Regions from separate parts of the Lysinibacillus sp. NPDC096418 genome, predicted to be linked through region 2. Evidence: riboswitches for the same ligand, from Rfam matches in the RefSeq annotation. Region 2 holds a riboswitch; the other holds the start of a gene.
What was found. Region 2 has a riboswitch for FMN ahead of ACIQZG_RS12870 (ECF transporter S component). Riboswitches for the same ligand answer to the same signal wherever they lie in the genome.
Positions count from the first base shown of each region.

Region 1: linked by a shared signal. The riboswitch ahead of ribE (riboflavin synthase) and the one ahead of ACIQZG_RS12870 (ECF transporter S component) in region 2 are both predicted to bind FMN.

Region 1 covers NZ_JBIWEY010000016.1:57,043-64,690, forward strand. The annotation lists gene ACIQZG_RS13420 (S-layer homology domain-containing protein) at 1-636, shown strand, start outside; gene ACIQZG_RS13425 (VanW family protein) at 798-1,790, shown strand; gene ACIQZG_RS13430 (HAD-IA family hydrolase) at 1,843-2,460, opposite strand; gene ACIQZG_RS13435 (DEAD/DEAH box helicase) at 2,845-4,290, shown strand; gene ACIQZG_RS13440 (reverse transcriptase-like protein) at 4,460-5,110, shown strand; FMN riboswitch at 5,182-5,307, shown strand; FMN riboswitch at 5,428-5,553, shown strand; gene ribE (riboflavin synthase) at 5,758-6,396, shown strand; gene ribB (3,4-dihydroxy-2-butanone-4-phosphate synthase) at 6,410-7,039, shown strand; gene ribH (6,7-dimethyl-8-ribityllumazine synthase) at 7,056-7,523, shown strand.
Region 2 covers NZ_JBIWEY010000015.1:34,663-42,310, reverse strand. The annotation lists gene ACIQZG_RS12885 (ATP-binding protein) at 1-1,704, shown strand, start outside; gene sigX (RNA polymerase sigma factor SigX) at 1,764-2,297, shown strand; gene ACIQZG_RS12875 (RNA polymerase subunit sigma) at 2,294-3,586, shown strand; FMN riboswitch at 3,743-3,937, shown strand; gene ACIQZG_RS12870 (ECF transporter S component) at 4,163-4,750, shown strand; gene ACIQZG_RS12865 (sodium-dependent transporter) at 4,849-6,195, shown strand; gene ACIQZG_RS12860 (STAS domain-containing protein) at 6,282-6,668, opposite strand; gene ACIQZG_RS12855 (methyl-accepting chemotaxis protein) at 6,724-7,648, opposite strand, start outside.

The DNA.
Region 1 (7,648 bases), on a different contig from region 2:
GAACTACCAGCACCAATAGAACCAACACCAATACCAATAGAACCAACACCAATACCAATAGAGCCAACAAAGCCAGCACCAATGCCAGAAGAGCCTGAAAAAACAGAAGAACCAACGCCAAGCTATCGATTCAGCGATATCTCAACGAACTGGGCAAAGGACATGATTGAAGATATCGCGGAACGTGGCATTATTACTGGCTACCCAGACGGCACATTTCGACCAAATGATCTAATCAAACGCGAACACGTTACGGTGATGTTTGCCCGTGCTTTCGAGTTAACACCAAAACGCGATGCCGTATCGTTTAGTGATGTGCCAACGAGTCATCCATACTATGAGGCAATTACAAGATTACAGCAAGCAGGCGTTATAGACGGTTCAACCGGTGCATTCAATCCAAGTGATTCACTAACGCGAGCACAACTAGCGAAAATACTTGTCCTCGCATTTGGACTCACACCAGGTGGCACAAGTACTTTCCAAGACGTTCCGAAAACGCATTGGAGCTATGACTATATTGCCGCACTCGCAGATGTCGGCATTGCACTTGGTGACAACGGTAATTTCAGACCAAATGAGCCAGTGACACGCGCGCAATTCGTGGCGTTTATGTACAGAGCTCTCAATCTATAAAATTAACACGCTACAAAAGTGAGAATCTAAGCTTTTGTAGCGTGTTTTATTTTGTAAATAAGTTGGTAGTCATAAATAAAAATGAAGGAAAATAAACACACTACTATGTATACACGAATAAGATGTGTCTGAAGAAGTACCTTAGAGGTAGGTGTTCGAAAGTGAAGAAAAAATGGATAGCTACACTTTGGCTAATATGTGCAATGGGATTGGCAGGATGTCAGGAGAAATCAGAGAAAGAACAAACGTTAGAGAAAAAAATAACCGACTTGGAACAACAAATTGAGGAAATACAAAAGCCGGTTAACTACGAACAAGAAGATGCACAAGAGGTCGTAAATATCGTCGATCCAAATACGTTGGAAATCATACACACGTTATCCCCGCAAGACTTAGGGTATGGAGAGGACTTTGAAACGTATAAAAAGAAAATTGAACAAGTAGCGAAAGAGCTAGCGAGAGGAACTGGCACAGTAGCGGGTTATGATCAGCGAATGGTGCTAGATCGGATGGATGAAAAGGGACAAATCATTAAAGGGAGTCCAATGATTCTCTTAAAAGAAAGTGAATTGGTGGAGAAGATTCTCGCTGTATCGGGAACTGGCGGGAATGTTGAAATGCCCTTGTATGTCACAGAAAGCGGTTATTCTTTTGAGGACATTCCTCACTTAGAAGAGGTAGTGGTTGCTTCTTATACAACATATTTTAACTCCGCAGATGTTGGCAGAAATAAAAACATAGAACTTTCAGCACAAGCTATTAATAACGTTATTGTTGGCAGTGGCGATCAATTCTCTTTTAATACGGTTGTAGGTCCGAGAGATGAGGCAAACGGCTATCAACCTGCGCCTGAAATCATCAATAAAAAAGTAGTGATGGGCATTGGGGGGGGGATTTGTCAAACGTCCTCAACCTTATTTAACGCAGTTGATCAGGTATTTATCAAAATGGTGGAAAGACATCACCATTCATTAGATATAGGTTATGTACCTAAAGGAAGAGATGCAACCGTTTCGTATGGTGGATTGGACTTCAGATTTCAAAATACAAGCGATGTTCCCTTTTTAATAAAGACGATTTACGGCAAAGACTTTCTGACGGTGGAAGTAAGGACATCGGAGAGATATGAAGAAATTTTGAAGAAGACACCATAAAAAAGATTCCAACAGTAGAGGGGAAGGCTATCTGCTGCTGGAATCTTCTTATTTAAATAATCTCTAAAATTTCAGCAGGGGCGTACACTTTGAAGTCGGGTTTTTCTGATCGCACAACTTCAATAGCATCGTACCCCCAGCTAACCCAAATAATTGGGACGCCGACTTTCTTACAAGCTACAATATCACGTTGTTCGTCGCCAACGTATATCACTTCAGAAGGCTTTAATTGTTGATCTTTTAAGTATTTATGAATGATTTTATCTTTGCCAAAAATATGACTAGAGCAAATCACATTTGTAACTGTATCAATTTTGTTCAACTTTAAAAATTCTAAAATATTTTCTTGATCATTAGAAGAGATAATAGTAATGGTGTGCCCCTTCATCTTAAGTTCTTGTAACAAGTCTTTCATACCATCAATCAGGGGAATTTCCTTGATGGATTGACGGAATAACCGATAAAATTGAGGAATAATGATAGGTATTTTATACATCGGAAAGTTAAATAACTTACTACGCTCCGTGAGGGATAACTTTTTTAGCGATTCTAATTCATTAAGCTTTATCTTTTTATATTGATATTTATCCGCTAACGTATTCCACGTAGACATAAAAACTTGTGTAGAATCGGCTAGCGTGCCATCAAAATCAAAAATGATATGTTTCATGGATAATTGAACTCCTTTAAGATTTAGTTGTATCTTCGTCATATCTTAGTAGGGTACGCATGGATTGAAGAAATGGTCATGCTTTTGTCCTGTATTATTTATTATGCTTGATAATAGTTTCCACGAAAAGCCTTTACATGTATAGATAATAAATAATAATAGTAGTTACTAATATTTCCACACTGCTAGGTAGTGTTTGTAGCGGCTTACGATATGTCTACGGAAAGCTCATATACATAAATAGAATGGAAATAACTGTTTTGAAAATTACCCATTGTTAGTAATTAGAACTTCGAGAGTAGTTATTATTTGCAGTGCTATGTATAATAGGAGTCTGTGTTAGGAACAAGTTCGATACAAAATGAATATAAAAGAGGCTTCGTAATGAGTAAAAATGGATTTAAGGAATATACATTAAGTAATGACATCATAATGGCGCTGGACCGACTAGAATATACACAACCAACAGAAGTTCAAAGTAAGGTCATTCCGTTAGCATTAGAAAAAATGGACCTTGTTGTAAAATCGCAAACTGGTAGTGGGAAAACGGCATCTTATGGGATACCGATTTGTGAAGCCGTTGATTGGCTAGAAAACAAACCACAAGCGTTAGTGTTAACACCGACAAGGGAACTTGCTGTTCAAGTAAAAGAGGATTTTACGAATATCGGTAGATTCAAACGCATTAAAGCAACAGCGGTTTATGGGAAACAGCCAATTGCCATTCAAAAAACAGAACTAAAGCAAAAAACACATGTCGTTGTTGGTACGCCAGGGCGCATGCTAGATCATATTGAAAGAGGCACATTGGTCTTAGACAAAATTCGTTATCTTGTCATTGATGAGGCGGACGAAATGCTGAACATGGGCTTCATCGAGCAAGTTGAATCTATTATTAAACAAGTACCTCAAAATCGTGTGACGATGTTATTTTCAGCTACATTGCCTGAAAAAGTAAAAGATTTAGCGCTTAAGTATATGAAAACACCGACTGATGTCGAGATAAAGGCAACAGGATTGACGACTGATAAAATTGATCACTCTCTTTACGTTGTGGAAGAAGATCAAAAACTATCTGTGCTACGTAACGTCACGATTGTTGAAAATCCAGATAGCTGCATCATCTTTTGCCGCACAAAGGATAGAGTCGATACATTGTGTGAGCAATTAATCAATTTTGGCTATAGCTGCGATAAAATTCACGGTGGAATGGTACAGGATGCACGACTTGAAGTGATGAATGATTTTAAAAGAGGCGATTTCCGCTATCTGGTTGCCACAGATGTAGCTGCTCGCGGTATTGATATTGATAATATTACGCATGTCATCAACTATGATTTGCCATTAGAGAAAGAAAGTTACGTTCATCGTACGGGAAGAACGGGACGAGCAGGACTGCAAGGGAAAGCCATCACACTTGTAACACCATTTGAAGATCGTTTTTTAAGTGAAATTGAAGACTATATTGGCTTTAAAATTCCTAACAAATTAGCACCAACTGAAGAAGAGGCTTCGCAAAAGAAAGCAGCTTTTGAAGCGAAAATGGATATTGAACCGGCATTGAAAAAGGCCAAAAGTGAAAAGCTTAACGAGCAAATCATGAAGCTCTATTTTAATGGTGGTAAGAAAAAGAAGCTGAGAGCTGTAGATTTCGTTGGAACAATTGCCAAAATAAGTGGTGTAACAGCTGAGGATATCGGCATCATTACAATTACAGATACATTTACTTACGTAGAAATACTAAACAATAAAGGGCCGATAGTCTTGAAAAACATGAAGAAAACGACAATCAAAGGTAAGTTATTGAAAGTATATGAAGCAAATAAGTAAGAACAAACAGCCAGTTCACGGTATTTTACCATGGATTGGCTGTTTTTTTGCGTTTGTTCAATGTAAATACTTAACTATTTGGCTGTAACCAGGCATGATGGACATGTTTAAAGTCATATAATATAGGTAAATGGATTGTTAGTATTTTATTGAGGTTGGGGGTTTTTAATTGACAGTAGAGAAGAAGTCTATATATGCCGTCTTTGGTCCAGAGTTTTCGGGAATTGTGCTCACATTTCATGAATATCTAAATAGAGTAAAAGGCAAGAAAAAGACGATTGGAAAAAAGTTTTCATGTGAAAAAACGGCCTATCAATGGCTAGAAACCAATAAGATATCTTCTGTGAATTCATTAAAATCAACTAAACCAAAAGAAACGTTTACCAATAAAATAAAGAAAGAGTCTAAACAAAATACAGAAGTAGTCATCTATATTGATGGCAGTTACAAAAATAGTCGTGGGAAGTATGGAGTCATTGGTTTTGCACCGATGAGGACGGAGCCGTTATTTAAAACGTTTGGCTATGTTTTTGATGAGGAGTTCAATAAACTACATAATATCGGTGCTGAATTAATGGCCTGTTTACGCGCGTTAGAGTGGGCATACAGTAATGGTATGAAAACGGTTCATATTATTTACGATTGTGAGGGAATTATCATAAATCAGGAGAAGGAGCAAACTCAAGGTGCGCGTAAGACATATTATCAAACAGTTCAAGCGTTCAAAAGTAAGTTAGACATTCATTTTTTACATGTACGCCATGGAAATAACGTCTTACATCAAAAGGCGCATATACTATCTCAGATGGGTATTCATTAAATTAAGGAGTATGAAAAAGTATTAGTGGATAATATTATTAAATAATGTTATCGTTAGTGCTAGTTAAATAGAATTTCCTTCGGGGTAGGGTGAAAATCCCAATCGGCGGTGATGAAGCAATTCAAAGTCCGTGAGCGAAAGCTGATTTGGTGCGAATCCAAAACCGACAGTTATAGTCTGGATGGGAGAAGGATTAAAGTGTAATCTTTTTAAATTTGTCTGAATTTAAAAGGTCTATTTGTGTACGCTTTTTTCAAACCTACTTCCCATCGCCTACGTTGGGGAGTTTTTTATTTAGCTGAAAATGAATATTTTCGTATGTTCTTCGGGGTAGGGTGAAATTCCCAATCGGCGGTGATGAAGTAATTCAAAGTCCGTGAGCGAAAGCTGATTTGGTGCAAATCCAAAACCGACAGTTATAGTCTGGATGGGAGAAGAACAATTGAGATGGTAGCCTGTGGAAATTTTTTGTATCCATAAGGTTTATTTGTTTACGTCTCTTTTACATAACCTCCCAAGCCCCTTACATGTAAGGGGCTTTTTATGTGTTTTGAATTAGAAATGAGGTGAGACGGATAGCATCATTGAACTGACGGATAGGGCAGCTGAAGTAGTGGATAAAAGTCAAATAGAAAGCAGGTGACAGAATGTTTACGGGGATTGTAGAAGATGTTGGTGCAGTAAAAGCGTTACAAAAAAATAGGCAAAGCATGAAAATCACGGTTGCATCACCTATGATAACTGCAGATGTCAAGCTAGGTGATAGTATTGCGGTCAATGGAGTTTGTTTGACGGTGACGCATTTTAATGAGCGAGAGCTGACGATGGATGTGATGCCTGAAACGGTAAAGGCAACAAACTTACAGCAGCTTGCAGTGGGAGATGCTGTGAATTTAGAGCGTGCAATGTCTGCGAATGGACGGTTTGGTGGACATTTTGTATCTGGGCATGTAGATGGAGTAGGCAAAATTTTGCGTAAACGACCTATGGCCAATGCGGTGTACATTGATATTGAGGTAGGAGAAGAATTGACGAGCTACTGTATTCCAAAAGGCTCGATTACCATTGATGGTACTAGTCTGACGCTATTCACCGTTGAAAAAAGCAGTGTAACGGTATCGCTCATTCCGCACACGTACAAGGAAACGATATTAGGTATGAAAAATGAGGGTGCCCTTGTTAATATTGAAACGGATTTGGTCGGCAAATACATTGTTAATCAATTACAACGTGGGCAAGCAACTTCGACTATTACGAAGGATTATTTAACACAACACGGATTTTAAGGGGGCTTTAATTTTGCTAAATACAGTTGAAGAAGCATTAGAGGATTTGAAACAAGGGAAAATAATTGTCGTGGTAGATGATGAGGACCGTGAAAATGAAGGCGACCTACTCGCGTTAGCCAAGTATGTGACACCTGAAACGATTAACTTTATGGCTACATATGGTAAGGGTCTAATTTGTACACCCATTTCGCAACAGCTGGCACAAAAATTAGCACTTCATCCTATGGTCGAAAATAATACTGACAATCACCAAACGGCATTCACCGTTAGTATAGATCATGAGGATACAACTACAGGAATTAGTGCCTACGAGAGGGCATTAACGATTCGTAAAATGCTAGATCCACAAGTGGAAGCGGCTAATTTCCGTAGACCAGGGCATGTGTTTCCACTCATTGCAAAAGATAATGGTGTCTTGGAACGAAGAGGGCACACGGAGGCGACGGTCGATTTAGCTAAGCTTTGCGATAGCGATCCAGCAGGCATTATCTGTGAGATTATGGGCGACAATGGTGAGATGTTGCGATTTGATGAGCTAGTAACGTACGCTGCAAAGCACAACTTAAAAATGATCTCTATTGAGGCATTAGCCACATATCGACGTAAACAAATTGAAGTAGTAAAAAAATTAACAGTGTAAAAGGGGAGAATTCATTATGGGAAAAACATTTGAAGCACAATTAATCGGAACAGACTTGAAAATTGCGGTGGTAGTAGGGCGTTTTAATGAATTTATAACAAGTAAGCTATTAAATGGAGCACTAGATGGGCTAAAACGTCACGACGTGGATGAAGATAATATTGATGTTGCATGGGTGCCAGGTGCTTTTGAAGTACCGTTCATAGCCAAACAACTTGCTGAAACAAAGAAATATGACGCAATTATTGGACTTGGTACAGTCATTCGCGGCTCTACAACACACTATGATTACGTGTGCAATGAAACAGCAAAGGGCATCGCCAGCGTTTCACTTACTACAAATGTTCCTGTGACATTTGGCATCGTAACAACTGAAAACATCGAGCAAGCTATTGAACGTGCCGGTACAAAATCAGGCAACAAAGGCTACGATGCAGCGATGTCTGCAATTGAAATGGCGAACCTAAAGAAGATGATTGGATAAGACGAAAAGGTAAAAAAGAATCCGATAGCGAGAGAAGTAATAATGTCAATTACAGTATAAGCAGCGGATAAATTTAAAAAATACATTTGACGTTTCCGACCATTTTTTGTATTATGTTGAAGAAA
Region 2 (7,648 bases):
TTGTTTGTTTTCACGGTTTTAATGCTTGAGTTTCTCCAAAACTATCACATGCAACAGGCAGAAAGCTCCCTACGTCAAACAGCTGCAACGGTCGCAAGTATACTTGATGATAATGAAACAGCCGAAACAACTTCGGAATTATTATCAGATATTTTACCTGAAAGCACGAATGCATTAATTGCTTTAAGTAATCAAGAAGTGTCGTTTGGTATGCAAGAGGGCGTCAATAAACGAGAAATACAAGACATGATACTAGCAAACAAAGCATTTCATGAGATTTTTAAATCTGCCGAGCCGGTCATTAAAGAAATGATGATGCCGTCTTCAACAGATGAGGGGAAAATGGAATCATATGTAGTACTAGGGTTCCCATTGAATGTGGAAAATGAAGTACATGGTGCGGTGTTTATTTATCAAAGTCCAGATGCACTACATAAAACATCTAAGGAAACGACGAAAATTGTCTTTCTATCTGCGTTCATTGCTTTTGTGTTAACGACGTTCTTTGCATTTTTCCTATCTTCGCGAATTACATCGCCATTACGTAAAATGCGAGAACTGGCTTTTGAAATTGCTAAAGGGAACTTTGAGGCGAAAATGCCAACGACACAAAGTGATGAAATCGGTCAACTGGCCGTCGCGTTTAACCAAATGGGGCGTCAATTGAAGCATAATTTAGAAGTCATCAATCAGGAAAATGAACAACTATCGAATATATTAACGTCCATGACGGATGCGGTTATTACATTTAATCGTGATCGCACAATTTTACTGAGCAATCCACCAGCAGAGCGTTTAATGCAAAAGTGGTTTGTCAATAAGGGCTCACAAAGTAAACAGCCAATTCCACCAGAGTTGTACCATATGCTCGACCACGTCTTAATGTTTGAAGATAAGCTAGAAGAGGAAATTGAAATGGACGGCAATTATTATACATTTACGATTAGTCCTCTATATAGCGGAGAATTGATTCGTGGGGCGGTTGCGGTTATCCGTGATATGACGGAGCAACATCGCTTAGAGAAGCTTCGTTCAGACTTTATTGCTAATGTATCTCATGAGCTACGTACGCCTATCTCGATGCTACAGGGCTACTCTGAGGCACTTATGGATGATTTTATTCAAGATCAAGAGGAACGGAACGAAATTACGAAAATTATTTATGATGAGTCCAAGCGAATGGGCCGTCTAGTGACAGACTTGCTCGATCTAGCGCGTATGGAATCGGGGCATATGACGCTTTATAAAGACGAATTACCGATTAACTCAACATTCGAACGTATTACACAAAAATTCGCGCAAGTAGCGAAGGAAAAGCATGTACAGCTAGTGTTTGACAGTGAGTTTGATGCAGATGCCGTTATTAGTATTGATGAGGATCGCATTGAGCAAGTATTAACGAATTTAGTAGATAATGCACTTCGTCATACCGATACGGGTTCTGTAACGGTAAAAGTTGAGCAAGAGCCTACATTTGCAAAAATTTCGGTGCAAGATACTGGACATGGTATTCCTCAAGAAGATTTACCGTATGTCTTTGAACGTTTCTATAAGGCAGATAAGGCACGTACTCGCTCAAAAGGTGGTACAGGTCTTGGGCTTGCTATTGCTCGAAATATCGTCAAGGCACACTCGGGTAATATTATGGTCGATAGTGTGGTGGGAGAAGGCACGACATTTACGTTTTATTTACCTTTTGAATAAGGTATGTAACTTATATGGATGTTAGACGACAAATACTATGAGAACGGAGGTGGAGTGCTGTGAATGACTCCGTGTTCCATCGATTATACGATGCTTACCACCAAGATGTATTCCAGTTCCTTATTTATCTAGTGAAAAATCGCTTGCTTGCAGAGGATTTATCGCATGAAGTATATGTTCGTGTACTTCGATCATACGATCAATTTACGGGGAAAAGTAGTGAAAAAACATGGCTTTTTGCAATAGCAAAAAACGTAGCAATTGACCATTTCAGAAAGCAAGCGGTACGCCAAAAACATTCATTAGATTATTTTGACTGGGAAACAGAACAGTTACGTTCATCCACTCCATCACCAGAAGATACTCTATTACTAAGTGATGAATTCCAACAATTAGAGGCGGCACTTGAAAATTGTACTGGGGATCAAAAAATGGTCATTGTAATGCGCTTTTTCCAAGAGTTATCGATATCAGAAACTGCGCAAATACTTGATTGGACTGAGGCGAAAGTGAAAACGACTCAATTTCGTGCAATTAAAGTTTTACGAGAACAGTTACAACATGAGAGAGAGAAGGAGGCGAAGTGGCAATGACTCATAAAGATTTCGATGGTGACCAACTAGAAAATTTAATGAAAAACGCCCCGAAGCTTCCTGATTCCAGATCAAAAGAAGATGTATTAAACCGCCTGCTGGCAGATGCTCGTCTACAAGATAATACGCATTTGCAGGCAGCGATAGACGAACCGATAGAACCAATAGAAATACCACAAGAGCAACGTCAACAGACCGCTTCCATCCAAGAGGAAAGGGCTGTCGTGGCGAAAAGAAGCCGTAAGAATAGTAAAATACCTGTTTTTATAAGTATCGCTTCAGTTTTTGTACTCACATTACTTGTCGGTATGATAATGAATAATAATTCAACAGGAGATAAGGAAAGTATAAAAGCCGAAAGCTATTCAACTGTGCAAACTGACGAAGCAGAGAGTGTTGAAAAAGCAAATGCTTTGATGGACAAGGATGCTTTTGTTAATGATACACGCATGATGTCACTACGTACATCTGTTTATGAAGAGGATTTAACGGAAGCTACAGCATTGCGCATTGGTTTAGCCAGTAGCGCTGCAGAAAGTGTACCGGTTACTTTTGTTATACCTAATGAGCGTGTCGTAGCTGATTTTGGTGATGTAAAGCCAACTACCCTCCAATTATATGAAAAGTATGCACCGCAAATTGATGAAGAGGCAATGGGATTTGCAGAGTATCATCCGTATAAGGGAGAGCTAAAAGAGCAGGGAGAGACGCTTGTACACGTATTACCAGAGGAAAATGAGTATGATGGAGCCTCGGCAACAGTGAACATGTACACAGGTTCATTAAAAGATACATTCTCAGATTATAAAGAGGTCGCGGTGAAAACAGCTGAGGGGAAAGCATACGAGTTTTCACAGGTTGGTGAACCGAGTGAACCGATACAAATGACAGGGATAGTTAATCACTACAATTATTACTTGCTCAAAGAAAAGAACGGTGTAGAATATTTATCACCGAATTTCAGGGAAACATTTGAAACAGTGACAGAAGCACTTCAGGGAATGCATCTAAAAAAGGATGATATTTATGTGCCAGTTGTACCAGAAAAGGTGACTTTTGCTGTGACAGAGGCAAAAGATGGTGTTATTGTGACGTTTGATACTCCGTTAGATTTAACCGTACTAGGTGCGGTCCAGGCAACACAGTTAGTGGAAGCAATGATGTTGACAGCAGCAAGCTTTGATCAACAATTACGTCTTGAAAATCTAGTACAAGACAGCTGGGAAGGATTTAATTTTAACGAGTATTTGCCGATGCCAATGGGAGCTAATAAACAATATATGCAGTAGTATAGGAGCAGCTATCCATTTAGGGTAGCTGTTTTTTTGTAAGTATAGAATGGTATTTAATGCATAGTAAATAAATTGGAATAATTTTAGAGCGGAAGTATTTACTTTTTACTCATAATTCATTATAGTAAAGTTGTAAGATAAAAAATAATATTGATTCATCTTCGGGGCAGGGTGAAAATCCCGACCGGCGGTAATAGAGTCGTAAATTGCTTGTATAGTCTAAAACTACACAAACTCGAAAATTTACAATACTACTCTTTAGCCCGCGACCTGTGCAAATTTTTTTGCATGGCTGACTTGGTGTAATTCCAAGGCCGACAGTTACAGTCTGGATGGGAGAAGATGGAGGTACGATCGTCATTCGTTGTTACGAATTATAGCTGTGTGTGGACGTTTTTTTAAGTGTATATTTTTACACAGTTTGCGCAAAAAAATGGCTATAAATGGCGTTTTTTAATCATGCCTATTCTCCCTTATGCTTTTTGCATAGGGTTTTTTTCGTTAACAGGAATCGATAGTGTCGTTGCCTTTCTTCTTGCAAGATTGAATCAGCAAAGAGGAGAGAGCTTTTCAATGAAGAAAAATGTCAAACTACAATCGTTTATTACGATTGGCATGCTCAGTAGTATTTCGTTTTTACTAATGCTTTTTAATTTCCCAATTCCACCATTTCCAGCTTTTTTAGAAGTGGATTTCAGTGATATGCCTGCACTTATGGCGGCAATCACAATGGGACCTATGGCAGGTATTTTAGTAGAATTATTTAAAAATGTCCTAGACTGGGTTTTCTCAGGCACACCAACAGGAGTACCAGTTGGTCATATCGCAAACTTTGCGACAGGGATTTTATTTATTTTACCAGTAACATTTATTTTTAATCGATTTAAATCAATGATTGGTCTTGTAAGTGGTTTAATCTTAGGAACTATTACGATGGCTATTGGGATGAGTATATTAAACTATGTTTTAATCTTACCAATGTATACGTACTTCTTAGGGATGGAACCGGTTGTTGGAGATTCGTTATATACTATGATCGTCGCGGGTATTCTACCATTCAACCTTGTAAAAGGTGTATTGATTACGTTCATTATGGCGTTTTTATATACAACAATGCGTAAGTGGGTAGAGCAACAACGTAAGATGTATTTATCAAAATAATATGTTAATCCCTGGGAGCATTCGCACTCAGGGGTTTTTTAGTTGTGTTTTTTCATGTAGAATGAGAGTGAGTATAGAGAGTTGAGGAGTTTGATTAGATGAGTGAGAAAAATGGGCAATGGTCTAGTAAGTTAGGATTTATTTTAGCCTCGGCGGGGGCAGCAATCGGACTTGGTGCGATTTGGAAGCTACCTTACGTCACGGGGCAAAGTGGGGGCGGAGCATTTTTTCTGATCTTCGTCTTGTTTACACTATTAATTGGTTTACCGATGTTGTTATCTGAATATATTTTAGGACGTGGCACACAATCAGAAGCAGTGACAGCATATAAAAAAGTTGCTCCTGATAAACCGGCTTGGGCTTGGGTTGGTCGTATGGGTGTCCTTGGTTGTTTCCTACTACTAACTTTTTATAGTGTGGTAGGCGGTTGGATTTTTATATACAGTGGTCTTGGTGTGGCAGGAAGTATTATCGATCCTGCTGTTGACCCGAATGCATTGTTCGCTAAAATAATTGGCACGCCGTTGATTACATTAGCCGGCCTTGCTATATTCACGCTTGCGAATGTCATAGTAATTTCGTTAGGTGTGCAGAATGGCATTGAAAAGATGAGTAAATGGATGATGCCATTATTATTTATTATTTTTATCGTACTAGTAGTACGTGCGCTTACGTTAGATGGAGCGATGGAGGGTGTTAAATTCTTTTTATGGCCTGATTTTACGCATATTACAGGTCGAGCAATACTAGAAGCGTTAGGGCAATCTTTCTTCGGTTTAGCAGTGGGATTCTCATGTTTAGTAACCTATAGCTCATACTTGAAAAAGGATGTGAGTTTGGTGAATTCGGCGGTTTCAGTAGTTTCGCTAACGGTACTGGTGTCGTTTTTAGCAGGCCTAGCAATCTTCCCGGTTGTGTTTGCTTTTGATTTAGAACCAGCTGCTGGACCAGGGCTACTATTTATGGTGTTACCAGCTGCATTTAGTCAAATGCCTTTTGGAGAATTGTTCTTGGCGTTATTTTTATTACTTTTCTTATTTGCGACACTAACATCATCGTTTAGTTTGTATGAAATTATTGTAGCTGCGTTTATTAAAAAGTGGAACATGTCACGAGCGAAGTTAACGATGCTACTTGGCGTTGTGGTATTCATCGCTGCAATTCCGGCAGCGTTATCATCGAGTGTATTAGCAAATGTATTGATTTTCGGAAGAAGCATATTTGATGCGACAGACTTTTTAGTGTCGAATTTAATGCTGCCGCTTGGTAACCTATTTATTTCGATTTTTATTACATACGTGGTGAATAAAGAGTTTGTAAAAACAGAATTATTGGTAGGTAGTAATATGGGACAAGGCTTTTATTCTACTTACCGTGTACTCATGGCGTCTTTCGTGCCGCTAGTTATTATTGTCGTGTTGTTCAATATGCTATTACAATATTAAAAAGAAGCAGTGCATATTAGAATTCTAATATGCACTGCTTTTTTTAAATGATTAATAGTATATTCCTAAAGCTAAAGTCAGTAGTATTAATACTCACTTAATGATAATTCTCCAGACCAATCGCCTTTTATGACTTGTTTTGCATCTTCCTCATTTGTCATAATCGGGAATACTTTATCGCATTGCGAAATGGCAAATAAATTTCGAATGAAATCATCAACAACAATAATGACAATCTTTTTCTTGTTAACCGATACCTTTTTTGCGAAATTGACAATCATACCGAAACCAGTACTATCGATATTTGTTACTTTTTGCATGTCGATAATAAATCCATGCTCTGTTTCGAAACTTTGAGCTTGTAGTTCTTTTTTTACATCTTCAATAATTCCGTACTCTAATTCACCGGTAAACGCTATTGAAATATAGTCTGCTCTTGTATCGATTTTTACCGCAATCTTTTTTTGATCCATCTTATATTGTCCCTCACTTTTCATTCGTCATATAATAGAACCTTTCGCTAACTGCTTAGAATTGGAATTTGTTCACTTCGGTGCGTAAGTTATCGGCTATTGTCGCTAATTCATCAGAGCTCTGTGTAATTTCTGCAACTGTAGCATATTGTTCTTCAGAGGTTGCGGCTATTTCTTCTGTAGCAGCTGCTGAGTCTTCAATAATGCGTGAAATGTCTTGAATCGCCTGCTGAACATTCAATGAATTTGTATTTACATTACTGAATGCGGATTTCATTTGCTCAACACCTTCTTCTGTTGCTACTACTTTTTCCACGATTTCTTTTAAAGCAGAGCCACCTTTATTAATAATCGTAACCTGTTCTTCTACAGCGAGTAGGTTGCTTTCCATTGTTCGAACCGTTACAGATGTTTCTGCCTGGATGTCGTTGATTAGATTTGTAATTTGTCCAGAAGCTAGGCTAGATTGTTCCGCAAGTTGGCGAACCTCTGATGCTACAACTGCAAATCCTTTCCCTTGATCACCAGCTCGGGCTGCTTCAATTGCGGCATTTAAGGCAAGTAAATTAGTTTGGTCGGCAATTCCAGTAATGACTGTAATGATACCACCGATTTCCTCAGAACGTTTTCCTAACTTTTGAATGGAGTCTGTAGCATAAGAAACCGTATGTGTGACAGTACTTAAATGTTTAATGGCTTCGGTAATGGCTTCTTCCCCTTTACGTGCGATATGAGTGGAGTCTACAGCGCTTTTTAAGGTTTCTTCTGCTTTTTTTAAGCTAAGAGTTACTTCTTTAATCGTATGCTGCATCATCGTTACAATTCGCTCGGACTGATCGGATTGAGTCGTAGTACCAACTGCCACATCATTCATTGTCAGGGCAATTTGGTTTGCTGCTTCACTTGTTTGGTGAGAGGACTCAGCTAACAATTTAGAAGAATTTGCGATTTGATTGGAGCTACCAGCTACCATTGTCATC